Regions from separate parts of the Alicycliphilus soli genome, predicted to be linked through region 2. Evidence: riboswitches for the same ligand, from Rfam matches in the RefSeq annotation. Region 2 holds a riboswitch; each other region holds the start of a gene.

Region 1 (5,342 bases), 1.5 Mb from region 2:
CATGGTGTGATCACACGCATCAATGCCGCATGTGCTCAACTGCTGGGGGCGTCGGCGGAGCATGCGGTGGGACAGCCTGTGACCAGTCTCTTTGCATCGGCGCAACGTCAGAGCGACCTCCTGCCCGAGGTGCATCGCGCGTGGTTGCATCAAGGTCATTGGGGAGGGGAGCTGCCCCTGCGCCGGGGTGATGGCCTCCATTGCAGCGTGCACCTGTCCTGGGTGGCTCTTAGAGATGACGACGGAGGCACGCAGCAAAGCATAGGCTTCATGCGTGACCTGACGCAGCAACTGGCAGCCAAGCAGCGCATAGAGGAGCTTGCGTACAGCGACACACTCACCGGCCTGCCCAATGGACGGCTCTTGTCCAAGAGGGTCGGCGCCGCCATCGAGGCCTCGCGCGCCAGCGGTGACGGATTCGCAATTCTTTTTCTGGATCTCGATCGCTTCAAGATCGTCAATGACTCGCTGGGACACGCCTTCGGCGACCGCGTGCTCAAACTGGTGTCCGAGCGCCTTCTGCATTGCTTGCGTCAATCGGACATGCTGTGCCGCCTCGGTGGCGATGAGTTCGTGATCTACCTGCACGGTGCCGATACGGAGGTTGCCGAGGCGGTGGCGCGGCGCATGATCGATGAAATGCAGTCACCCTTTGTGCTCGATGGGATGGCGTTCTCCATTCAATGCAGCATTGGCCTGTCCATGTTCCCGCAGGACGGTGACTCGCTCGATGAGCTCATCAAGCAGGCCGATACTGCCATGTATCAGGTCAAGGAACGTGGGCGCGGCAGCTACGGTTTCTATCGGCCACAGATGAATGCCAATCTGCTGTCGCGCATGAAGATGGAGCATGCCATGCGCCAGGCGCTGGGGCAGGGGCATATGACGGTGCATTTCCAGCCTCAGGTGGACATGAACGCCGGAACCATTGTTGGTGTGGAGGCGTTGGCCCGGTGGACGGATCCGGAATTGGGTGTCGTATCGCCGGGCGTGTTCATCCCGCTCGCGGAGGAGTCCGGCTTCATTGTCACTCTGGGCGCCTGGGTGATGGAGCAGGCGATCAAGGAGGCGGCCTACTGGCATGACCGCGGCACCTCGCTGCTGATGTCCGTGAATGTCTCCGCGCTGGAGTTCCGGCAGGTCGGTTTTGTGGAGCGCGTTGCGACATTGCTCAGTCGATATGGCTTGCCGGCGCAGCAGCTGGAATTGGAACTCACCGAAAGCGTACTGCTGCACGATGCAAAGGAGATGGAGCAGGTGCTTGCGGCATTGACCGGCATGGGACTCCGCCTTGCCATCGACGATTTTGGTACGGGCTATTCCAGCCTGGCCTATCTGAAGAAGCTGGCCATTCACAGGCTCAAGATCGACAGAACCTTCGTATGCGGCCTGCCGGCCGACGAAGGCGACTGTGCCATTGTCCAGGCCGTTGTCAGCATGGGCCGCGCCCTCGGAATCGAGGTGGTTGCCGAGGGAGTGGAAACACAGGCGCAGCGCCAGTTGCTGCAGGACATGGGGTGTGAGCACTACCAGGGCTACCTGTGCGCGCCGGCCTTGCCGGCCGCTGAACTGCGCAGCCGCGCGGCGGAATTCTCCAAGCTGCCTGCGAAGCCCAAGCGCCCGGTCGTGAGGCCCGTTTGCCGGTCGCGTGCAACCAAGCATTGACGGCGAAGGCGAGGCGCCGACGCGGGCTCAAAAATCAGAGGTGTCTGCGAAAGCTACCGGACCGGCATCCTGAACCGGGGGTTCAGGTGGGCGAGGGCAACCAGGCGTTGGGTTCATCTGACGCGAGATGATCACGCTCACCAGGCAATGTACCAAGCCCGAGCTCGTTGAGCATTGGTTCAAGGAAATATAAAGCCCGGCAGCATCGCAGACGGCTCCATTGTAATTGCTGCGAACAGCCTCTGCCGCCTGCCGGCATGGCCTGGTTACAGCGGGCTGGTGTCTTCGCCGAGAGCCTCGTCGAGGCGCAGAAGCAGCTGTTGCACGCGCGCGTCCTGTTCAGCCGGCAATGCCGAGTCGGGGGCATCGGCAGCGTCGGCCGCCTCGGGCATTGCAGGCCTTTGACTGGCAGCGGCCAGGTCGGCGGCTTCGCGGTCTGCGATCTCGAACGCCAGGTTGAGGGCCGCCAGCACGGCGATGCGTTCACGCGCGCGCACCTTGCCGGCGTCGCGAATGCGGGTCATGGCCGTGTCCACGCGTTCCACCGCCTCGAGCAGGCGTGATTCCTGGCCCTCGGGGCAGGCCAGCAGGTAGCTTTGCTGCAGGATCTGAACCTCGAGCTGCTTCATGGCGCGTCCTTGGTCGGATTGTTTTCGGGCAGGCGTTCGAGCAGCGCATCGATTCTCGAGCGCGCCGCACCGAGACGGGATTTGAGCGAGTCGCGCTCCTGGGTCAGCGTGGCCACCTGCTCGGCCAGCAGGGCGTTGGTGCGCTCCAGTTCGGCGTGGCGCAGCAGCAGGCGCTCGACGCGCTGCGCAATCAGATCGATGGGGTGGGGTGTGGCCATAGAACCGCGCATTGTAGGGTGACAGTGGGTTTACCCGTAAAATCGATGTCGTTGGTGCTCGCTGCCGTGGTTCACGCGGCCGCAGTTCAACGGGAAGCAGGGAGGGGCCTTCGCCACGAAGCACACCCCCAGCCTGCGCTGCCCCCGCAACGGTCAGCGGATGAGCCGTCCTGTCTCGGCTCCGCTTTCACATTCTCATGCCACTGGGTGCCTTGAACAAGTGCCTGGGAAGGCCGTGAAAGCTGTCCCGCCAGCCCGGATACCGGCCAACAAGGTGGTTTCGCCAGCCCTTTTGCCAGGGCGGTGTGACCGTGATGCCCAGGTGCCGACGGGGAGGTCGGCTGTGGCGATATTCCCGTTTTTCCCACATGAAGAAGATCCGTTCGTCCAAAGTGCGCAGCACCGCACTGGCCACCCATGTGCGCGTGACCGCGCTGACCCTGGCGCTGGGCGCCGCCTGGCCGGTCATGGCCCAGACCCTGGTGGCGCAGGCCGCCACCGAGCAGCAACTGCGCGAGACCGTGGTAACCGCCACGCGCGTGGCCCAGCCGCTGTCTGACCTGGTGTCCGACGTCTCCATCGTCGACCGCGAAACCATCGAGGCCAGCGGCGCCACCGGCGTCATCGACGTGATCGCGCGCCTGCCCGGCGTGCAGATCTCGCGCAACGGTGGCCAGGGCAGCAGCGGCAGCGTCTACCTGCGCGGAGCCGAGTCGCGCTTCACGGCCGTGTATCTCGATGGCGTGCGCCTGGACTCCCAGTCCACGGGCGGCGTGGTCTGGGAGCAGATTCCGCTGTCGCAGATCGACCGCATCGAGGTCGTGCGCGGCCCTGCGGCCGCCGTCTACGGCTCCGACGCCATTGGCGGCGTGATCCAGTTGTTTACCAAGAAGGGTGAGGGCGCCCCTGCACCGTACGTGGGCGTGGGCCTGGGCAACCAGGGCACGCGCACCGTGCAGGCCGGCGTGAGCGGCGGCAGCGGCATGGTGGACTATTCGCTCGGCCTGTCGCACGAGCGCGCCGATGGCTTCAGCACGCGCGTGGGCGCGGCCTACAACCCGGACGACGACGGCTATCGCCGCAGCACGGCCAATGCAAAGGTGGGCCTGCAGATCAACAAGACCCACCGCATCGAGGGCACATTGCTGGCCAGCAATCTCAACTCGCAGTACGACGGCAGCCTGACCGCCGACGACCGCAACCACCACCAGCTGCGCACTGGTGGCCTGGCTTGGCTGGCCCAGTGGAGCGATGTGTACAAGACGCGAGTGCAGGTCACGCAGTCGGACAGCAAGTACAGCACCACGCCCAACTTCTACATGACCGAGACCACGCTGCGCAACTACCTGCTGCAGAACGAGTGGCGCCTGGGTGCCCACCTGTTCACCGCGGCGCTGGAGCGTCGTGAGGACGAGCTGCACAACCCTGCCACGGCCTTCGTGGGAGACCTCCAACGTGACCGCTCGCAGAACGCCCTGGCTCTGGGCTATGGGCTGAACCAGGGTGCGCACGCGCTGCAGGCCAACCTGCGCTATGACGACGACAGCGAGTTCGGCGGCAAGGGCACGGGCAGCCTGTCCTATGGCTACGCGATCACGCCGCAGTGGCGCATCACGGCCGCGGGCGGCACGTCGTTCCGCGCGCCCACGCTCTACCAGCGCTTCAGCGAGTACGGTGCGCCCGGCCTGCAGCCCGAGAAGGGCCGCAACATCGAGATCGGCACGCGCTGGAGCCAGGGCGCGAGCAGCGTGGGCCTGGTGGCCTACCGCAACCGCGTGACCAACCTCATCAACTTCGGCGCCGCTGGCAGCTGCGCATCGGCCTTTGGCTGCTACGAAAACGTGGGCCGCGCCGAATACAAGGGCGTGACGCTGTCGGCCACGCACCGCATCGCCGGCGTGTCGCTGCATGGCTCCATGGACTGGCAGAACCCGCGTGACCTGGACAGCGGCAGGCAGCTCGCGCGCCGCGCCAAGCGCTACGCCACGCTGGGCGCCGACACCATGGTTGCGGGCTGGACGCTGGGCGCCGAGCTCTACGCCTCGGCACGCCGCTACGACAACGCCGCCAACACCAACGTGCTCGGCGGTTACACCACGGTCAACCTCTACACCTCCAAGCGTCTGGGCCGCGACGTGACGCTGCTCGCACGCGTGGACAACCTCGCCGACAGGGACTACCAGACCGCACGCACCTACGCCACGGGTGGGCGCACGGTTTATGTCGGTCTGAAGTGGGCGCCGCGTTAAGGTCCGCCATGCACCGCTGCCCCGCCTTGATCACCGCCGCCTGCGCCTCCGGCCAGGGCAAGACCACCGTTACCGCGGCGCTTGCGCGCCTGCACGCCCGGCAGGGCCGGCGCGTGCGCGTGTTCAAGTGCGGGCCGGACTATCTGGACCCCTACTGGCACCAGCTCGCCAGCGGCGCGCCCGTGCAGCAGCTCGACCTGTGGATGACGGGCGCCGAGGACTGCGCCGCGCGCCTGTACGCCGCGGCGGGCGATGCCGACCTGCTGCTCATCGAGGGCGTGATGGGCCTATTCGACGGCGCGGACAGCGTGGCCGACCTGGCCGCGCGCTTTGGTGTGCCGGTGCTCGCCGTCGTCGATGCCTGGGCCATGGGCGGTACGCTGGGCGCCATTGCGCATGGCCTCAAGACCTTCCGTCCCGGCCTGCCCTGGGCGGGGGTGTTGGCCAACCGCGTGGCCGGCGCGCACCACGCGCAGCTGCTGAAGGATGGTCTGCGCGACGGCGCGGACTGGCTGGGCGCGCTGCCGCGCCTGGCGGGCGAGGGCGGCGGGCCGCTCCTGCCCGAGCGCCATCTGGGCCTG
Region 2 (5,342 bases):
TTCTGGTTTGTGCTGCTGGGTCTGCCGGGCGCGGCGCTGTACCGCTTTGCCAATACCGCAGACGCCATGTGGGGCTACCCTGGCATGCGCGGCGGGCGCTATTGGCAATGGGCGGGCAAATGGGCGGCGCGGGCCGACGATGTGCTGTCGTGGCTGCCCGCGCGGCTCACGGCGCTCTTGTTGTGGCTGGTGGCCGGCGGCGGCGTGCGCCTGGGCGCTTTGAGGGCGCAGGCGCGGGTCACGCCATCGCCCAACGGCGGCTGGCCCATGGGCGCCATGGCGCTGGCGCTGGGCGTGCGCCTGGCCAAGCCCGGGGTGTATGCGCTCAACGCCGCGGGACGGGCGGCGCAGGCCGTGGATACGCGGCGTGCCGTGAAATTGGCGTCAAAATCGGTTGCAGCGCTTGTCTCATGCGCGCTGACAGCTCTTGTATTGATAGCTATAGTGCGCACCCATGCCTGACCAAGCCCCGCTGCACGGCGGCCCGGACGCCCTGGGCGTGCCGCGCCACGACTTTTCCACCAACGCCAATGCCTGCGGCCCCTGCCCGCAGGCGCTGGACGCCCTGGCGCGCGCCGACCGCAGCCGCTACCCCGACCCGGCCTATACCGAACTGCGCGCGCGGCTGGCCGCCCGGCATCGTGTGGATGCCGCGCGCATCGTGATGGCGGCCAGCGCCAGCGAGTTCATCCACCGCATCACGGTGTACGCGGCGCGCGCCGGCCTGCGCCATGCCGTCGTGCCCGCCCATGGCTATGGCGACTACGCGCGTGCCGCCGACGCCTGGGGGCTGATGCTGGGCAATACGCCCCCGGCCACAGGGTTGCCCGCGCTGCATTGGGCCTGCGAGCCCGCAAGCCCCCTGGGCACACCCGACCCGGCCCTGGCCCTGTGGGCGCGGCGCGCCGGCCCGGCCGGCAGCCTGCGCGTACTGGACTGCGCCTATGCGCCGCTGCGCCTTGATGGCCTGACGACGGTGCCGCCCGACGATGCCTGGGAGCTCTGGTCGCCCAACAAGGCCCTGGGCCTCACCGGAGTGCGCGCGGCCTATGCCATTGCCCCGGCCGCCGCGGTGGCCAGCGGCGCGGTGGCGGCCGTGCGGGCGCTGGCGCCGTCCTGGCCGCTGGGCGCGGACGGCGTGGCCCTGCTCACGGCCTGGACGCAGGGCGACACGCAGGCCTGGCTGGCGCAGTCGCTCGCCACGCTGCGCGACTGGAAGGCGGCCCAGCTGCGCCTGTGCGCCGATCTGGGCTGGGCCGTGCTGCCGGGCAGCCTGGCCAACTTCTTCACCGCGCGCCCGCCGGTGGACGACCTGGGCGCGGCGCTCCACGCGCTGCGCGCGCGCGGCATCAAGCTGCGCGACTGCGCCTCGTTCGGCCTGGCCGGCCATGTGCGCCTGGGCGTGCTGGCGCCTGCGGCGCAGCGGGCGCTGGCGCTCGATTGGCGACAATCCACCTCATGACGAACAAGACATTCCCCGGCCCGGCGCGCTGCGTCATGGTGCTGGGCACGAGCAGCGGCGCGGGCAAGAGCTGGCTGGCCACGGCACTGTGCCGCCACTACGCCAACCAGGGTCTGAAGGTCGCGCCCTTCAAGGCGCAGAACATGAGCAACAACGCGCGCGTGGTGGCCACACCCGCGGGCGGGCAGGGCGAGATCGGCAGTGCCCAGTACTTCCAGGCCCTGGCCGCGCGCGCCACCCCCGATGTGCGCATGAACCCGCTCTTGCTCAAGCCCGAGGCCGACACCCGCAGCCAGGTGGTGCTGCTCGGGCAGGTCAGCGAGTCGCTGTCCGCCATGCCCTGGCGCGGCCGCAGCCAGCAGGTGTGGCCGCAGATTGCGGCGGCGCTCGACGCGCTGCGCGCCGAGAACGACGTGGTCGTCATCGAGGGCGCGGGCTCGCCGGCCGAGATCAACCTGATGCAGAGCGACGTGGTGAACATGCGCGTGGCGCGCCACGTCCAGGCGCGCTGTCTGCTCGCGGCCGACATCGACCGCGGCGGCGCCTTTGCCCATCTGTACGGCACCTGGGCGCTGCTGCCGGAGGAGGATCGCGCGCTGATCGCGGGCTTTGTGCTCAACAAGTTCCGTGGCGATGCGGCGCTGCTGGCCCCCGCGCCCGAGATGCTGAAGGAAAAGACGGGCGTGCCCGTGGTCGCCACCATCCCCATGCAATGGAACCATGGCCTGCCGGAAGAAGATGGTGTTTTTGACGCCCGCAGCACCGGGCAGGGCGCCATCCACACGCGCATCGCCGTGGTGGCCTATCCGCGCATCAGCAATCTCGACGAGTTCCAGCCGCTCAAGAACCTGCCCGGCGTGCACCTGGCCTGGGCGCGCAGCCCGGCCGAGCTGGAGGGCGCCGACTGGATCATCCTGCCCGGCAGCAAGGCCACGGCCGCGGACCTGGCCTGGCTGCGTGCCCAGGGGCTCGATGCCGCCATCGCCCAGCATGCCGCGCGCGGCGGCCGCGTGCTGGGCGTCTGCGGCGGCCTGCAGATGCTGGGCGAGGCGCTGATCGACACCCAGGGCGTGGACGGCAACGGTCCGGGCCTGGGCCTGCTGCCGCTGGTCACGAGCTTCGAGGCCACCAAGACCGTGCGCCTGACGCAGGCGCGCTTTGGCGCCGCGCAGGGCGCCTGGCAGGCGCTGGCGGGCGTGGCCGTGCAGGGCTACGAGATCCACCACGGCCAGACCGCACAGCACCCGGCCATGGCCGCCAAGGGCGACGTGGCGCGCGAGCTGATCCCCGGCCTGGCCTGGCAGAACCAGGGCGGCAACGTGCTCGGCCTGTACCTGCACGGCATGTTCGAGGATGCGGCCGTGCTGCGCGCGCTGTTTGGCGCCGGCGCGCCCACGCTGGACGCCGCGCTCGATGGCCTGGCCGGCTGCATCGCGCGGCACTTTGCGCCCGGGGTGCTGGACGCCCTGGCCGCGCATTGATTGCGTGGGGCGCCTGCCGCGGTTGCTATCATCCGCGCCCTCAGGTGCCCGTGGTCGCAAGGCCGGGGGAGAATCGGGAAGGCGGTGCAAGTCCGCCGCGTGCCCAACGCTGTAAGGAGGATGACCCCCGCTCGATGCCACTGGCCGCCAAGGCCGGGAAGGCGCGGGGGCCAGTGGAGTCCGAGCCAGAAGACCGGCCTGAACGTTCAACGCGCTGCAAGGCCGGGCAGCGTGCGATCTATTCACGCACAGGGGACTGCCATGAATACCGACGAGGCGCAAGCCACGCCAGGCGCGCACGCCTTTACACCCGAGGCCCGCGACGCCGTCTACCACGCCATTTTTTCGCGCCGTGACGTGCGCGGGCAGTTTCTGCCCACGCCCGTGCCCGACGAGGTGCTGAGCCGCATCCTCACCGCCGCGCACCATGCGCCCTCGGTGGGCTTCATGCAGCCCTGGAACTTCCTCGTGGTGCGCGCGCAGGACGCCAAGCGCCGCGTGCACGACGCCTTCGCCAGGGCCCATGCCGAGGCCGCCGACATGTTCCAGGACGAAAAACGCGCCATGTACCAGCGCCTCAAGCTCGAGGGCATTCTGGAGGCGCCCGTCGGCATCTGCATCACCTGCGACCGCGAGCGCACCGGGCCCGTGGTGCTGGGGCGCACCCACATGAAGACCATGGACCTGTACAGCAGCGTCTGCGCCGTGCAGAACCTGTGGCTGGCCGCGCGCGCCGAGGGGCTGGGCGTGGGCTGGGTCAGCATCTTTCACCAGGCCGACCTGCAGCAGGCGCTGGCCATCCCCAGGAACATCACCCCCATCGCCTACCTGTGCGTGGGCTATGTGAGCCATTTTCACGACCGGCCCGAGCTCGAGACCGCCGGCTGGCTGCCGCGCCTGCCCATGGAAGAGCTGGTGTACTTCGAGCAGTGGGGCCGGCGCGACGACCGGCAGCCGCTCGTCGAGCACCTGCGGCGCGACCAGGCCGCGGCGCAGCGCAGCCGGCGCGCCGGCGCGGTGTGAGACGCCGAGCCCACCCATTCCACCTGCTTTCATCGATGCGCAGGCCCGTGCGCGGGCCGCGCTTTCTTTGTCCATAGTTGCAACATCCATGACCACCCCATCGACTACCTCTACGTCCTTCACGCTGCCTCCGATTGCCGACCTCGCAGACCCGCAGCTCACGGTCGCCCTGCAGCACCGGCTGGACCACAAGACCAAGCCGCTGGGCGCACTCGGGCGCCTGGAGGCGCTCGCATTGCGCCTGGGCCAGATCCTGGGCACCGACACCCCCGTGCTGCGCGCGCCGCAGGTGCTGGTCTGCGCGGCCGACCATGGCCTGGCGGCGCGGGGCGTGTCCGCCTACCCAAGCGACGTGACCTGGCAGATGGTGGAGAACTTCCTCGCCGGCGGCGCTGCCGTGAGCGTGCTGGCACGCCAGCATGGCCTGCAGCTCACCGTGGCCGACTGCGGCGTGGCGCGCGAGATTCCCGCGCGCGCGGCCGCACCGGGGGCGCCGCGCCTGGTCAGCTGCCGCATTGCCGCGGGCACGCAGGACGCGAGCGGCGGCCCGGCCATGAGCGCCGCGCAGTGCGAGCAGGCGCTGGCCAACGGCATGGCCATCGTGCGCGGCCTGCCCGGCAATGTGCTGCTGCTGGGTGAGATGGGCATAGGCAACACCTCGGTGGCCTCGCTGCTGCTGGCGCGGCTCGCCGGCGTGGCGCTGGCCGACTGCGTGGGCGCCGGCACGGGGCTGGACGAGACGGGCATCGCACGCAAGCGCGCCGTGCTGCAGCGGGCGCTCGATGCCAACGCCGGTGCCACCGAGCCGCTGGCCGCGCTCGCGGCCCTGGGCGGGTTCGAGGTCGCCACGCTCACGGGCGCCGTGCTGCAGGCCGCGGCCGAGCGCCGCGTGATCGTGGTCGACGGCTTCATCACCAGCGCCGCCGTGCTGGTGGCCGCACGCCTGGCGCCCCATGTGCTGCAGCGCTGCGTGTTCGCCCACCGCTCGGGCGAGCGCGGCCATGCGTTCATGCTGCAGGCGCTGCAGGCCGAGCCGCTGCTGGACATGGGCCTGCGCCTGGGCGAAGGCTCGGGCGCCGCCCTGGCCTGGCCGCTGCTGGAATCGGCCTGCCGCGTGCTGCGCGAGATGGCGAGCTTCGAGAGCGCGGGTGTCGCCGGGCCCAGCGAGTCTTGATCTGGGTTAATGCGGGTAAACCCTGGGGTGCTATGGTTTCTGTGAGGGAAGGGCAAACGGTATTGCCCACCTCCATCACAGAAAGGACAGCGAATGATCAAAGAAGTCACCGGCGACATCCTGCTCAGCAAGGCGGATCTGTTGGCACATGGCATTTCGGCCCAGGACCCCTTCGACAGCGGCCTGGCCCTGGCGCTGCGCG
Region 3 (5,342 bases), 1.2 Mb from region 2:
CTGGCGTGGCGCTCGTGCATGCCCACGGCCTCGAGCGCGTCGTGAACGATCCGGCGGTCATGGTCGGACAGCGGCGCGAGCGTGGACAGCCAGGGCGTGCGCCCGAGCTCCACGGCATCGTGCACGGTGATGGCCTCCTGCGTCTCTGCCATCTGCGACACGAAGGCCAGACGCTGCGCTATCGCCCGCCGGGGCAGGCGGCGCATGCACTGGCCGTCGAGCAGCACCTGACCCTGCTGCGGCGCCATCACGCCGGCGAGCAGGCGCAGCAGGGTGGACTTGCCCGAGCCATTGGGCCCGATGAGACCCAGGGTCTCGCCCGCGCACACCTGCAGATGCACGTCGTGCAGAATGCGCCTCTTCTGCGCCTGCCAGCACAGGCCCAGCGCCTGCAGCACGGGGGTCGCTGGCTTCATGACGGCCTCCCCCGGCCCGCGCGCAGCAAGATGGCGGCAAACACCGGCGCGCCCACCAGCGCGGTAATCACGCCTATGGGCAGCACCTGGCCCGCAATGAGGGTGCGCGAGACCACATCCGCCGCAATCAGGAACACCGCACCGATGAGCGCACTGACGGGCAGCAGCCGCTGGTGGCGCACCCCCACCAGAAAACGCGCCGCATGGGGAATGACCAGGCCGACAAAACCGATGGCGCCGACGATGGACACCATCACGGCCGTGGCCAGTGCGGCCGTCAGCAGCATGACGAGCTGCACGCGCCGCACGGGCACGCCCATGGCCAGGGCCGACTCGGTGCCGAAGATGAAGGCATCGAGCGCACGCGTGTGCCACAGGCAGACGATCAGCGCCGCGCAGGCCACGCCCGCCGCCAGGGCCGTGTCGGGCCAGCGCACGCCACTGAGGTTGCCCAGCAGCCAGAACATGATGCCGCGCGCCTGCTCGGCGCTGCCCGACTTGGTGATGATCAGCGAGGTCAGGGCATTGAACAGCTGCGACCCCGCAATCCCCGCCAGCACGATCTGCCCGCTGTTGCGCAGCCCGCCGCCGCCCGCGGCATGCGCGAGCAGGGCCACGAGCGCGAACGCGCACAGCGCCCCCACGAAGGCACCCGTGGTCATGGACAGCGCACCCGCGCCCAGGCCGGCGACGCTGACCAGCACCGCGCCCGTCGATGCGCCGGCCGAGATGCCCAGCAGATAGGGCTCGGCCAGCGCATTGCGCAACAGCGACTGCAGCACCACGCCCGACAGCGCCAGGCCCGCCCCACAGCTGGCCGCCACCAGCGCGCGTGGCAGGCGGTAGTTCCAGACAATGCCCTGGTTGATCGGGTCGATGTCATGGCCCGCACCCGCGAGCTTGTTGGCCAGCACCTCGTAGACCATGCGCACCGGTATCGGCGTCTCGCCGATGGCAATGCCCAGCACCACGGCCACCAGCAGCAGCGCCACGGCGAGCGCCGTGCGCACACCTATGCGCCACGCGAGCCGCAGCGGCCTGTTGCTGCCGGGTGCGGGGCCGCAGCTCACCGGGCGCCGCCCTGAAGCTTGAGCACCGCGTCGGCGATCTGCTCCATGCCATCGACCATGCGGATCGAGCCCTGCAGCGCGTCGGCATCGACGATGACGATGCGGTTGTGCTTGACCGCGTCCATGTGGCGGGTCACCGGGTCGGACTGCAGGAACTGCAGCTTCTTCTGATAGTCGTCCGCGGGGAAGCGGCGACGGTCCATGCGCGCGATGATCAGCACCGAGGGGTTGGCCTTGGCCAGCGTCTCCCAGCCTACGGTGGGCCATTCCTCGGCCGAGGTCACGACGTTGCGCAGGCCCAGGGTGCGCATCATGGTGCCCGCCACGCCCTTGGCGCCGGCCATGTAGGGGTCGATGGCCAGATCGGCGCTGGAGAACCACAGCGCCGCGCTCACGTCCTTGAGGCCCGTGGCCCGGACCTTGGCGACCGCCTGGGCCTGGCGCTCCACCAGGTCCTTGACCAGGGCCTCGCCGCGGTCCTGCACGTCGAAGATCTGCGCGAGCTGGCGCACGCTCTTGTACAACGACTGCACGTCGTAGACGGCGGTGCGTGTGCCGTCCGCGCCGCTCAGGTTGTTCTTGCCCTCGCAGTCCGAGGGCATGGCATAGGTGGCAATGCCCAGGTCGTGGAACTGCTCGCGCGTGCCGACCACGCCCTCCTTGCCCACCATCCACTCGAACTGCGACACCAGCAGCTGCGGACGCTTGCCGATCACGGCCTCGAAGCTGGGGTCGTTGTCCGCCAGGCGCGGCACCTTGTCATTGATGGCCTTGAACCGGGGTTGCACGGCGTTGAACCACAGCGCCGTGCCCACTACCTTGTCGCCCAGGCCCAGCGCGTACAGCATCTCGGTGCCCGCCTGGCCGATCGTGACCGCCGAGGCCGGCGCCTGCCTGAAGGTCTGCGCATGGCCGCAGTTGTGCACGGTCAGCGGGTATTCGGTGGCCTGGGCCGCCATGGTCAGCGCCAGGGCGGCCGTTGCGGCAAGGTGTCGGAGCATCATCACAGTCTCTTTCCGGAAAGCGCCGGTGCTGTGCTGACAAGAGAGCGGCGGGCTCCCACGCCGATGTGCTATTCACGCAAGGCAGGGGAAGCCGTTCACCTCCCGGGCACCCCGCCGGCAATGAATGAAGAAGCGCTCGGGCAGGTCTCCTGACTGGCAATTCATCGCAGCGCCTCACCTTCCCGGAAACGCCTTCCAGTGGTTTGCCGAAGCCTGCTCATTGCCTACAGTTGCGGGGGCAGTTCCATTTCCTGGATTCCCTGGGCCGATGGCCGAATGCCACCCGCCTTCCTTGCGGAGCCAAAGCGCCGGCAATGTAACCGAGAACGACCATATCCGTCAAAACCCTGATGCACCAACTCCACAATTGCGCTAGCGGGGATTTTTCCCGCTTCTCCATCGAGGGCGTCGACATGCTCGATGCCGAACTGCTCGGCTTCTTGCTGCGGGCGCGCGCCGCCATGTTCGGCACCCGCATGGACCAGGAAGCCATGCCGCCCGACCTCGAGCGGTTCGCGCAGAACTACGGCAGCGCACCCGGCTGCATGCTGGCGGCCCGCGACGCCGATGGCCGCGTGGTCGGCAGCATTGCCTGCCGCCCCTATGACCATCGCTTTGCCCATTTGCACTACGACGCGCGCGGCGTGGTCGAGGTGGTGCGTCTGTTCGTCGTGCCCGAGCTGCGCCGCCAGGGTCTGGCCCAGGCTCTGTTTCACCAGCTCCAGGCCTGGGCGGCGCAGTAGGGCGTGCACACGCTGTACCTGCACACCCATCCTTTCCTGCCCGGGGCCATCACCTTCTGGCAGCGCATGGGTTTCAGGCTGCTGTGCGTGGATGACGATCCGCTGTGGCAGACCACGCATATGGACCGGCCTGCCGCAGCGTGACATGTGCGCAGGCGTCCCAGGCGCGCGCCAGGCGCAGCGCGCCGCCGAAGGCGCGCTGCCCGGCATGGGCCGGCTGCTCACCATCGACCAGCACATGGGACAGGCCCTGCGGCGGCGTCCGGCGGGCCAGGGCCAGCACGTCGGTGCTGCGAAAGTCGCTCAGCAGCCACAGGATCCTGCGCTCCTCGGGGCGCCGGGCGAGCAGCGCCCAGGCCTCGTGCACGGCCTGCGCCAGCGGCGTGCCGCCGCCGCCATGCAGGGGCTCGATCAGCGCGGCATTGCAGCGCGGCGCGCGCCGCGGCGGCAGGCGCCATTGCACCTGGCCGGCGCCAAAGCACAGCAGGGCCACGGGCGTGCGCTGCAGATAGGCCCAGCGCAGCCATTGCAGCAGCAGGCCCTTGGCCTGGGCAAAGGCGCCGCTGGCCAGCATGGAGGCCGAGCAGTCGAGCACAAACACATGCAGCGCCTGGGCCTGGCCCCGGCCCTGGCGCCAGCGCAGATGCTCGAGTGCCAGCGGGCGCAGGCGCCCCGCGCGCAGCGTGGCAGGCCAATCGAGCACGGCGCCCGGCAGGCGCTGGCCCACGGGCTGCGCATGGCTGGCGAGTGCGGCGCCACCCATGGGCGCCGCCGCCTGCCCCCGGCCGGGGCGGTATGCCGTGGGCGCTAGCGCGGCTGGCCGGGGGCGCGGGCTTTTTTTGCGGCCAGGGCCTCCAGCGCCACAAGGGCCAGGGCGTCGGCCTCTCGCGCAGAGACCGGCGCGGCGGCCATGTGCCGGGGCTGCCCCCAGCCGGCCGGTGGCTGCTCCAGGCCGTCGCCACCGGGCTCCGGCGCGGCAGCGGCAGCGCCCGCGCTGCCCGGCCCCGCGTCCTTCGCGCCATCGTGGGATGACGGGGACACAGGCGCTACCTGGGGCGCAGTGGGCGTGGCATGGTCGGGCTGTTCCCGCCCCTGCCCCTGCGGCTCCCGCTGCTCCTGCAGGCCCTGCGCCGCGCGGTGCAGCAACACCAGCGGCGCCACGCGGGCCACATGGTCGGGGGTGATGGCCGCGCTGCCCTCCCAGGCGGCGAGCGCGCGCGCGGCGCGCAGCATCACCAGGTCGGCGCGCAGGCCGTCCACATGCGCCGCGATGCACTGGCGCGCCACGGCATCGTGCACGGCGTCGCTCCAGGGCAGTGCGAGCGCGTCGGCGCAGCGTGCCCGTGCCTGGCTCAGGCGCTCGGCCAGGCGCGCCTGCTCGGCCGCATGGGCCTGCAGAAAGCCCGCGGGGTCGAGCTCATAGCGCAGCCGCGCCTTGACGATGGCGCTGCGCAGCTGCGGATCCTGCGCGTTGGCCAGCTGCACGCACAGGCCCAGGCGGTCGAGCAGCTGCGGGCGCAGCACGCCCTCCTCCGGGTTCATGGTGCCGATCAGCACGAAGCGCGCCGCGTGGCGGTGCGAGATGCCGTCGCGCTCCACATGGTTGACGCCCGAGGCGGCCACGTCGAGCAGCACATCGACGATGGCGTCGGGCAGCAGGTTGATCTCGTCGACATAGAGCACGCCGCCATGGGCCTTGGCCAGCATGCCGGGCGCAAACGCCACTTCGCCGCCGGCCAGCGCCTTCGACAGGTCCAGGCTGCCCACCACATGCTCGAGCGACGCGCCCAGCGGCAGCGTGACGAACGGCGCCGGCGCCAGCACATCGGCCAGCGCGCGCGCCGCCGTGGACTTGGCCGTGCCGCGCGGGCCCTGGATGAGCACGCCGCCGAGCGCCGGCTCGGTGGCGGCCAGCAGCAGCGCCTGCACGAGCTGCGGCTGGCCCTGGATCGCCGATAGCGGGAATGTCGGTGTCATCGCTGCACCCGTCCTTCCATGAATTCCTCCTGCGCCAGCATCTGGGCCAGCAGCGCCTCGTGCAGCTCACCGGGCTGCGCCCACATGCCGCGCTCGATGGCTTCGAGCAGGCGGCCCACGATGTCGGCGAGC
Region 4 (5,342 bases), 1.2 Mb from region 2:
CGAGGGCGAGCCGCTGGGCCCGGGCGGCACGAAGCGGCCCTGCAGCGCGCGCGAGAACTGGCGCAGCTCCTCGCGGCCGCAGGCGTCGAGCGCGGGGGCGATCTGCACACTTATGCGCCGCAACACATGCTGCGTCCGAGGCCAGTCGCCGGCCATCTCGGGGCGCTGCAGCACGCGCAGCGCCAGCAGCTCCAGCCGCTCGCGCGTGTCGCCGCCATGGCGCCAGGCGCCGGCATCGAGCCGGGCCAGCACCTGCGGGCGCGGGCCGGTCCAGGGCTCGGCGGCGTCCATGTCCAGCGGGTTCCAGTCGCAGCCGGGCAGCAGGTCGGCCGCCAGCGCGTGGAGCAGGCCCTGCTCGCCCGCGGCCGGGTAGCGCGCCAGCGCCAGCAGCGTGGAGTCGCGCTGCGCGCCCTCGGGCGAATGGCCGAAGACATGCAGGCCGTCGCGGATCTGGGTTTCCTTGAGCTCGCACAGATAGGCGTCGATGCGCTCGAGGATCTGCTCGTCCGGCGCGCGCGCGCCGTCCACGCCGAGCTCGCGCAGCAGGTCCTGGCTACGCGCCATGTCGAGGATCTGGCGCCGCAGCAGGCCCGCGCGGCGCTGGTCCACCAGCAGCGCGTCGTAATACTCGTCGACCAGGCGCTCGAGCTCCTGCATGGGGCCGTGGTTGTCGGCGCGGGCCAGCGGCGGCATCAGGTGGTCGATGATGACGGCCTGGCTGCGGCGCTTGGCCTGCGCGCCCTCGCCGGGGTCGTTGACGATGAAGGGGTAGACATGGGGCAGCGGCCCGAGGATGGCGTCGGGCCAGCAGTGCTGCGACAGCGCCAGGCTCTTGCCAGGCAGCCATTCCAGATTGCCGTGCTTGCCCACATGCACCATGGCATCGACGCCGAACACGTCGCGCAGCCAGAAGTAGAAGGCCAGATAGTGGTGCGGCGGCACAAGCTCGGCGTCGTGGTATTGGGCGTAGTCGTTGCGGCCGTCGAGCGCGCGCGCGGGCTGTATGCCGATGAAGACATGGCCCAGCTGCAGCCCGGCCACCATGAACCAGCCTTCGCGCAGCATGGGGTCCTGCTCGGGCGCGCCCCAGCGGGCGGTGACGGCATCGGCCATGCCCTCGGGCAGTTGCGCCAGGCGCTGGCGATAGGCCGCGAGCGCATAGCCCTGGCTGGCGGCGCGCAGCGGCCATTGGGCGGGGTCGTTGGCTATGCCCTGCTGCAGCCGCTCCATCAGGGCCTGGCCGTCGGCCGGGCGCGCGGCCGCATCGCCCAGGTGCCAGCCATCGCGTTCGAGCTGGGCGAGCAGCGCCAGCACGGAGGCGGGCGTGTCCAGCCCCACGCCGCTGCCCAGGCGCGCCTCGCTGCCGGGGTAGTTGGCCAGCACCAGCGCCGCGCGCTTCTCGGCCGCGGGCTTGCTGCGCAGCAGGCACCAGCGCCGCGCGAGCTCGGCCACCCATTGCACGCGGTCGGGCTCGGGCTGGTAGGCCACGATGTCGGTCTGCGTCAGCGCGCAGCGGTGCGCCAGGCCCTTGAAGCTGATGGCGCGCGTCATGATGCGGCCGTCCATCTCGGGCAGCACGACCTGCATGGCGATGTCGCGCGGGCGCAGGCCCTGGGTGTCGGCCAGCCAGTCGTCGCGGTTGGCGCCGCTGGCGATGACCTGCAGCACGGGGATGTCGCCCGCCAGGCTGTCGATGTCGCCATCGCTGCCCGCGCGCGCATGCTCGCCCAGCGCGGCAAACGCGGTGGTGTTGAGGATGAGCTGCACGTCGTGGGCCGCGCACAGCGCGCGCAGTGTCTGCAGGCACAGCCCATCCTTGAGCGATTCGAGCGCCAGCGGCAGCGGGTTCAGGCCCCGCGCGCGCAGGGCCTCGGCCATGGCGTCGAAGGCGTCGGTGTTGGCCGCGAGCAGGTGCGAGCGATAGAACACCAGCATGACCACGGGCGCCCCCGGCAGCCACTGCGCGCGCAGGTCGTCGATTCCGGGCAGATGGCCCGGCATGTCGCCGGCCCAGGCCAGGGGCACATGCACGGCCACGGGCGGCAGCACGCGCACGGGCGCACCCTGCACCGCGCGGCCCAGCCCCCAGGCCGCGCCCATGCGCAGGAACTCACGCGCATTGGCCAGGCCGCCGGCGCGCAGGTATTGCCACAGCATGCGGCTGCGCTCGGGCGCGAGCGTGCCCTTGGCCAGCAGGTCCAGGTCTTCCTGGCTGTCGCCCGAGAACATGGCCAGCTGCTGGCCGCGGGCCAGCGCCAGTTTGCGCAGCTGGTCGATGCCATAGGGCCAGGCCGACTCGGCCCCCAGGTGATCGACGATGACCAGCCTGGCGTGCTGCAGCACCTCGTCGATGTACAGGTCCAGCGATGCGCTCTGGCGCAGGTGCAGCAGATTCGCCAGCCGCAGCGTGGGCACGGGCTCGGGCGCCTCGGCCTGCTGCCACAGCCGGTAGGCATCGGCGAGCAGCGACAGGGTGGTGTCGGCCGAGCTGAGCACCACCATCTCGGCGGGCGTCTGGTCCAGACGGGTGACGACGCTGTCGTCTTCGACAAAGCCGCCGGGGCGGGTACTGAGCAGGTGCATGACTCAAAAACAATAGCTGTTCGCGCTTTCCCACAAAGGGCTGGAGGCCGATTTTGCCTAAACTTCTGCCGACAGCAGCGCCTGGCGCAGCACGGCGGCATCCAGGCCCTTGCCGATGAACACCAGCCTTGTGGCCTGCGCCTCGCCGTCCTGCCAGGCGCGGTCGAAGTAGGCGTCGAAGCGCCGGCCCACACCCTGCACCAGCAGGCGCATCCGCTTGCCCTGCAGCGCGGCAAAGCCCTTGACGCGCAGCACCGCATGCGCCTGCACGATGGCGTGCAGGGCCTGCATGAGCCGATCGCGGTCCACGGCGCCCAGGTCGATGAACAGCGAGTCGAACGCGTCGTGCTCGTGGTCCTCCTCGTGGTCGTGGTGGCTGTGCCGCTCGTTGATCGAGGCCTCGGCCGCGCGCTGCTGGCCCAGCAGCACCGAGAGCGGCACCTGGCCCTGCACGGCCTCGACCATCTTGACCTCGGCGGGCACCTCCTCGGCCACCAGGGCGCGCACCTGCGCCAGCTGCTGCGGCGTGACCAGATCGGCCTTGGACAGCACCACCAGGTCGGCGGCCGAGAGCTGGTCCTCGAACAGCTCGTGCAGGCTGGCCTCGTGGTCGAGGTTGGGGTCGGCCCGGCGCTGCGCATCGACGGCGTGGGGGTCGTGGGCAAACTGGCCGGCCGCGGCCGCGGGCGTGTCGACCACGGTGACGACCGAGTCCACGGTGAACACGCTGGCGATCTCGGGCCACTGGAAGGCCTGCACCAGGGGCTTGGGCAGGGCCAGGCCGCTGGTCTCTATCAGCAGCACGTCGATGTCCTGGCGGCGCTCGGCCAAGGCCTTCATCACGGGGAAGAACTCCTCCTGCACGGTGCAGCACATGCAGCCGTTGGCCAGCTCGTAGATGCGGCCTTCGGGGGCGTCGGCGCCGCCCTCCTCCCTGCAGCCGATGGCGCAGGTCCTGAGGATGTCGCCGTCGATGCCGAGCTCGCCGAACTCGTTGACGATGACGGCCACACGCAGGCCCCGGGCCTGCTCGAGGATGTGGCGCATCAGCGTGGTCTTGCCGCTGCCGAGAAAGCCGGTAACGATGGTGGCGGGGATCTTGGTGGTGTGCATGGATCAATCTCTCGAAGGGGAAAACATCAGGGCCGGCATGACTGCGCGCGCCCTGGCGCGCGCCAATGCGCCGCACGGCGGATTCGGCCCGGGTTCGATATGCGCAAGGAGACGGCAAGAAGGAGGCCGCAGGCGCGTACGCGCGGTGGCGGCTCGGGGACGGGGAAATGCATGCGGTTTCTCGGGACCATGGCCCGCACACCCGCGAGGCCCCTGGCCCAATGCTCAACAAACGGTCAACAAACCCGCCGCGTTCCGTCGCATTCCCTGGGATGGATGGGCCGTTCGCCATGCGTTTGAGCACCTGGGCAATCAGCCGATCGTCAACCCGGACTGCGCCCTCCCGCGGCGTCCGAAGCGATCCCAAGGCCGGTCTCCGGGCTTGTGAAGCGCCTGCGCTGGGCCATGTGCCATGCGCGGCCTCGGTTCGTCGCCTTCCCACGCCGTCTGTGGCGCAGTGGCCGCTGGCCGGTCCATGGAACCGATCAGCAAGAGAACCCGTGACTTCACCTACCGTTGCGGGGGCAGCGCAGGCCTTGCGCCCATGAATCGCGGCGCGCACCTGCTTCCCGTTTCACCTGCCAACCCGCGCGTCGATGACGCTCTGGTCCTGTGCAGGCACCTTTGAATCTCGGCACCGTCATTGCGCAATGGCGCGACCGCGCAGTGAGGTGCCGTGCGGCGATTATCCCGGAACGGCCATGTCCCTTCTCGCTCCCGCCCCCGCCCGAGGCGGCAGGCCGTGGGCAGGTCACAGATACCGCCGCAGATAGCGCCCGGTATGGCTGGCCTCGTTCGCCGCCACCTCCTCGGGCGTGCCCACGGCGACGACCTGGCCACCGCCGGCGCCGCCCTCGGGGCCCATGTCGATGAGCCAGTCAGCGGTCTTGATCACGTCGAGGTTGTGCTCGATGACGACGATGGTGTTGCCCGCGTCGCGCAGCTGCAGCAGCACCTTGAGCAAGAGCTCGATGTCGGCAAAGTGCAGGCCGGTCGTGGGCTCGTCCAGGATGTAGAGCGTGCGGCCGGTGTCGCGGCGGCTGAGTTCCTGCGCCAGTTTCACGCGCTGGGCCTCCCCGCCCGAGAGCGTGGTCGCGCTCTGGCCCAGGCGGATGTAGGACAGGCCCACGTCCAGCAGCGTCTGCAGCTTGCGCGCGATCGCGGGAACGTCCTTGAAGAAGGCATGCGCGTCCTCCACGGTGAGCTCCAGGATGTCGGCGATGTTCTTGCCCTTCCACTGCACCTGCAGCGTCTCGCGGTTGTAGCGCTGGCCGTGGCAGACGTCGCAGGGCACGTAGACGTCGGGCAGAAAGTGCATCTCCACCTTGACCACGCCGTCGCCCTGGCAGGCCTCGCAGCGCCCGCCGCCCGCGGCCTGCGAGACGTTGAACGAGAAGCGCCCGGGGCCGTAGCCGCGCTCCTTGGCGGTATTGGTCTCGGCCATGAGCTCGCGGATCGGCGTGAACAGCCCGGTGTAGGTGGCCGGGTTGCTGCGCGGCGTGCGGCCTATGGGCGACTGGTCCACGTTGATGACCTTGTCGAAATACTCCAGGCCCTCGATGCCCTCGTGCGGCGCGGGTTCCTCGTGGGCGCGGTGGATCAGGCGCGCGGCGGCGCGGTGCAGCGTGTCGTTGACCAGGGTGCTC

Evidence for each region. Region 2 has a riboswitch for cobalamin ahead of bluB (5,6-dimethylbenzimidazole synthase). Riboswitches for the same ligand answer to the same signal wherever they lie in the genome.
Region 1: it holds a riboswitch for cobalamin, as region 2 does, so the genes downstream of both, ABUE11_RS12600 (TonB-dependent receptor) here and bluB (5,6-dimethylbenzimidazole synthase) in region 2, are expected to answer to the same signal.
Region 3: it holds a riboswitch for cobalamin, as region 2 does, so the genes downstream of both, ABUE11_RS17585 (ABC transporter substrate-binding protein) here and bluB (5,6-dimethylbenzimidazole synthase) in region 2, are expected to answer to the same signal.
Region 4: it holds a riboswitch for cobalamin, as region 2 does, so the genes downstream of both, cobW (cobalamin biosynthesis protein CobW) here and bluB (5,6-dimethylbenzimidazole synthase) in region 2, are expected to answer to the same signal.

Annotation. Positions count from the first base shown of each region.
Region 1 covers NZ_CP160388.1:2,643,081-2,648,422, reverse strand. Annotated here, with positions in the region: gene ABUE11_RS12615 (EAL domain-containing protein) at 1-1,665, shown strand, start outside; gene ABUE11_RS12610 (cell division protein ZapA) at 1,932-2,294, opposite strand; gene ABUE11_RS12605 (DUF904 domain-containing protein) at 2,291-2,512, opposite strand; cobalamin riboswitch at 2,548-2,798, shown strand; gene ABUE11_RS12600 (TonB-dependent receptor) at 2,881-4,761, shown strand; gene ABUE11_RS12595 (cobyrinate a,c-diamide synthase) at 4,770-5,342, shown strand, end outside.
Region 2 covers NZ_CP160388.1:1,121,519-1,126,860, forward strand. Annotated here, with positions in the region: gene cbiB (adenosylcobinamide-phosphate synthase CbiB) at 1-462, shown strand, start outside; gene ABUE11_RS05320 (aminotransferase class I/II-fold pyridoxal phosphate-dependent enzyme) at 455-1,462, shown strand; gene ABUE11_RS05325 (cobyric acid synthase) at 1,459-2,943, shown strand; cobalamin riboswitch at 2,969-3,160, shown strand; gene bluB (5,6-dimethylbenzimidazole synthase) at 3,205-3,966, shown strand; gene cobT (nicotinate-nucleotide--dimethylbenzimidazole phosphoribosyltransferase) at 4,055-5,140, shown strand; gene ABUE11_RS05340 (macro domain-containing protein) at 5,234-5,342, shown strand, end outside.
Region 3 covers NZ_CP160388.1:3,737,199-3,742,540, forward strand. Annotated here, with positions in the region: gene ABUE11_RS17575 (ABC transporter ATP-binding protein) at 1-416, opposite strand, end outside; gene ABUE11_RS17580 (iron ABC transporter permease) at 413-1,486, opposite strand; gene ABUE11_RS17585 (ABC transporter substrate-binding protein) at 1,483-2,490, opposite strand; cobalamin riboswitch at 2,612-2,792, opposite strand; gene ABUE11_RS17590 (GNAT family N-acetyltransferase) at 2,904-3,233, shown strand; gene ABUE11_RS17595 (VWA domain-containing protein) at 3,307-3,996, opposite strand; gene ABUE11_RS17600 (ATP-binding protein) at 4,041-5,210, opposite strand; gene cobN (cobaltochelatase subunit CobN) at 5,207-5,342, opposite strand, start outside.
Region 4 covers NZ_CP160388.1:3,743,656-3,748,997, forward strand. Annotated here, with positions in the region: gene cobN (cobaltochelatase subunit CobN) at 1-2,583, opposite strand, end outside; gene cobW (cobalamin biosynthesis protein CobW) at 2,641-3,696, opposite strand; cobalamin riboswitch at 4,046-4,337, opposite strand; gene uvrA (excinuclease ABC subunit UvrA) at 4,448-5,342, opposite strand, start outside.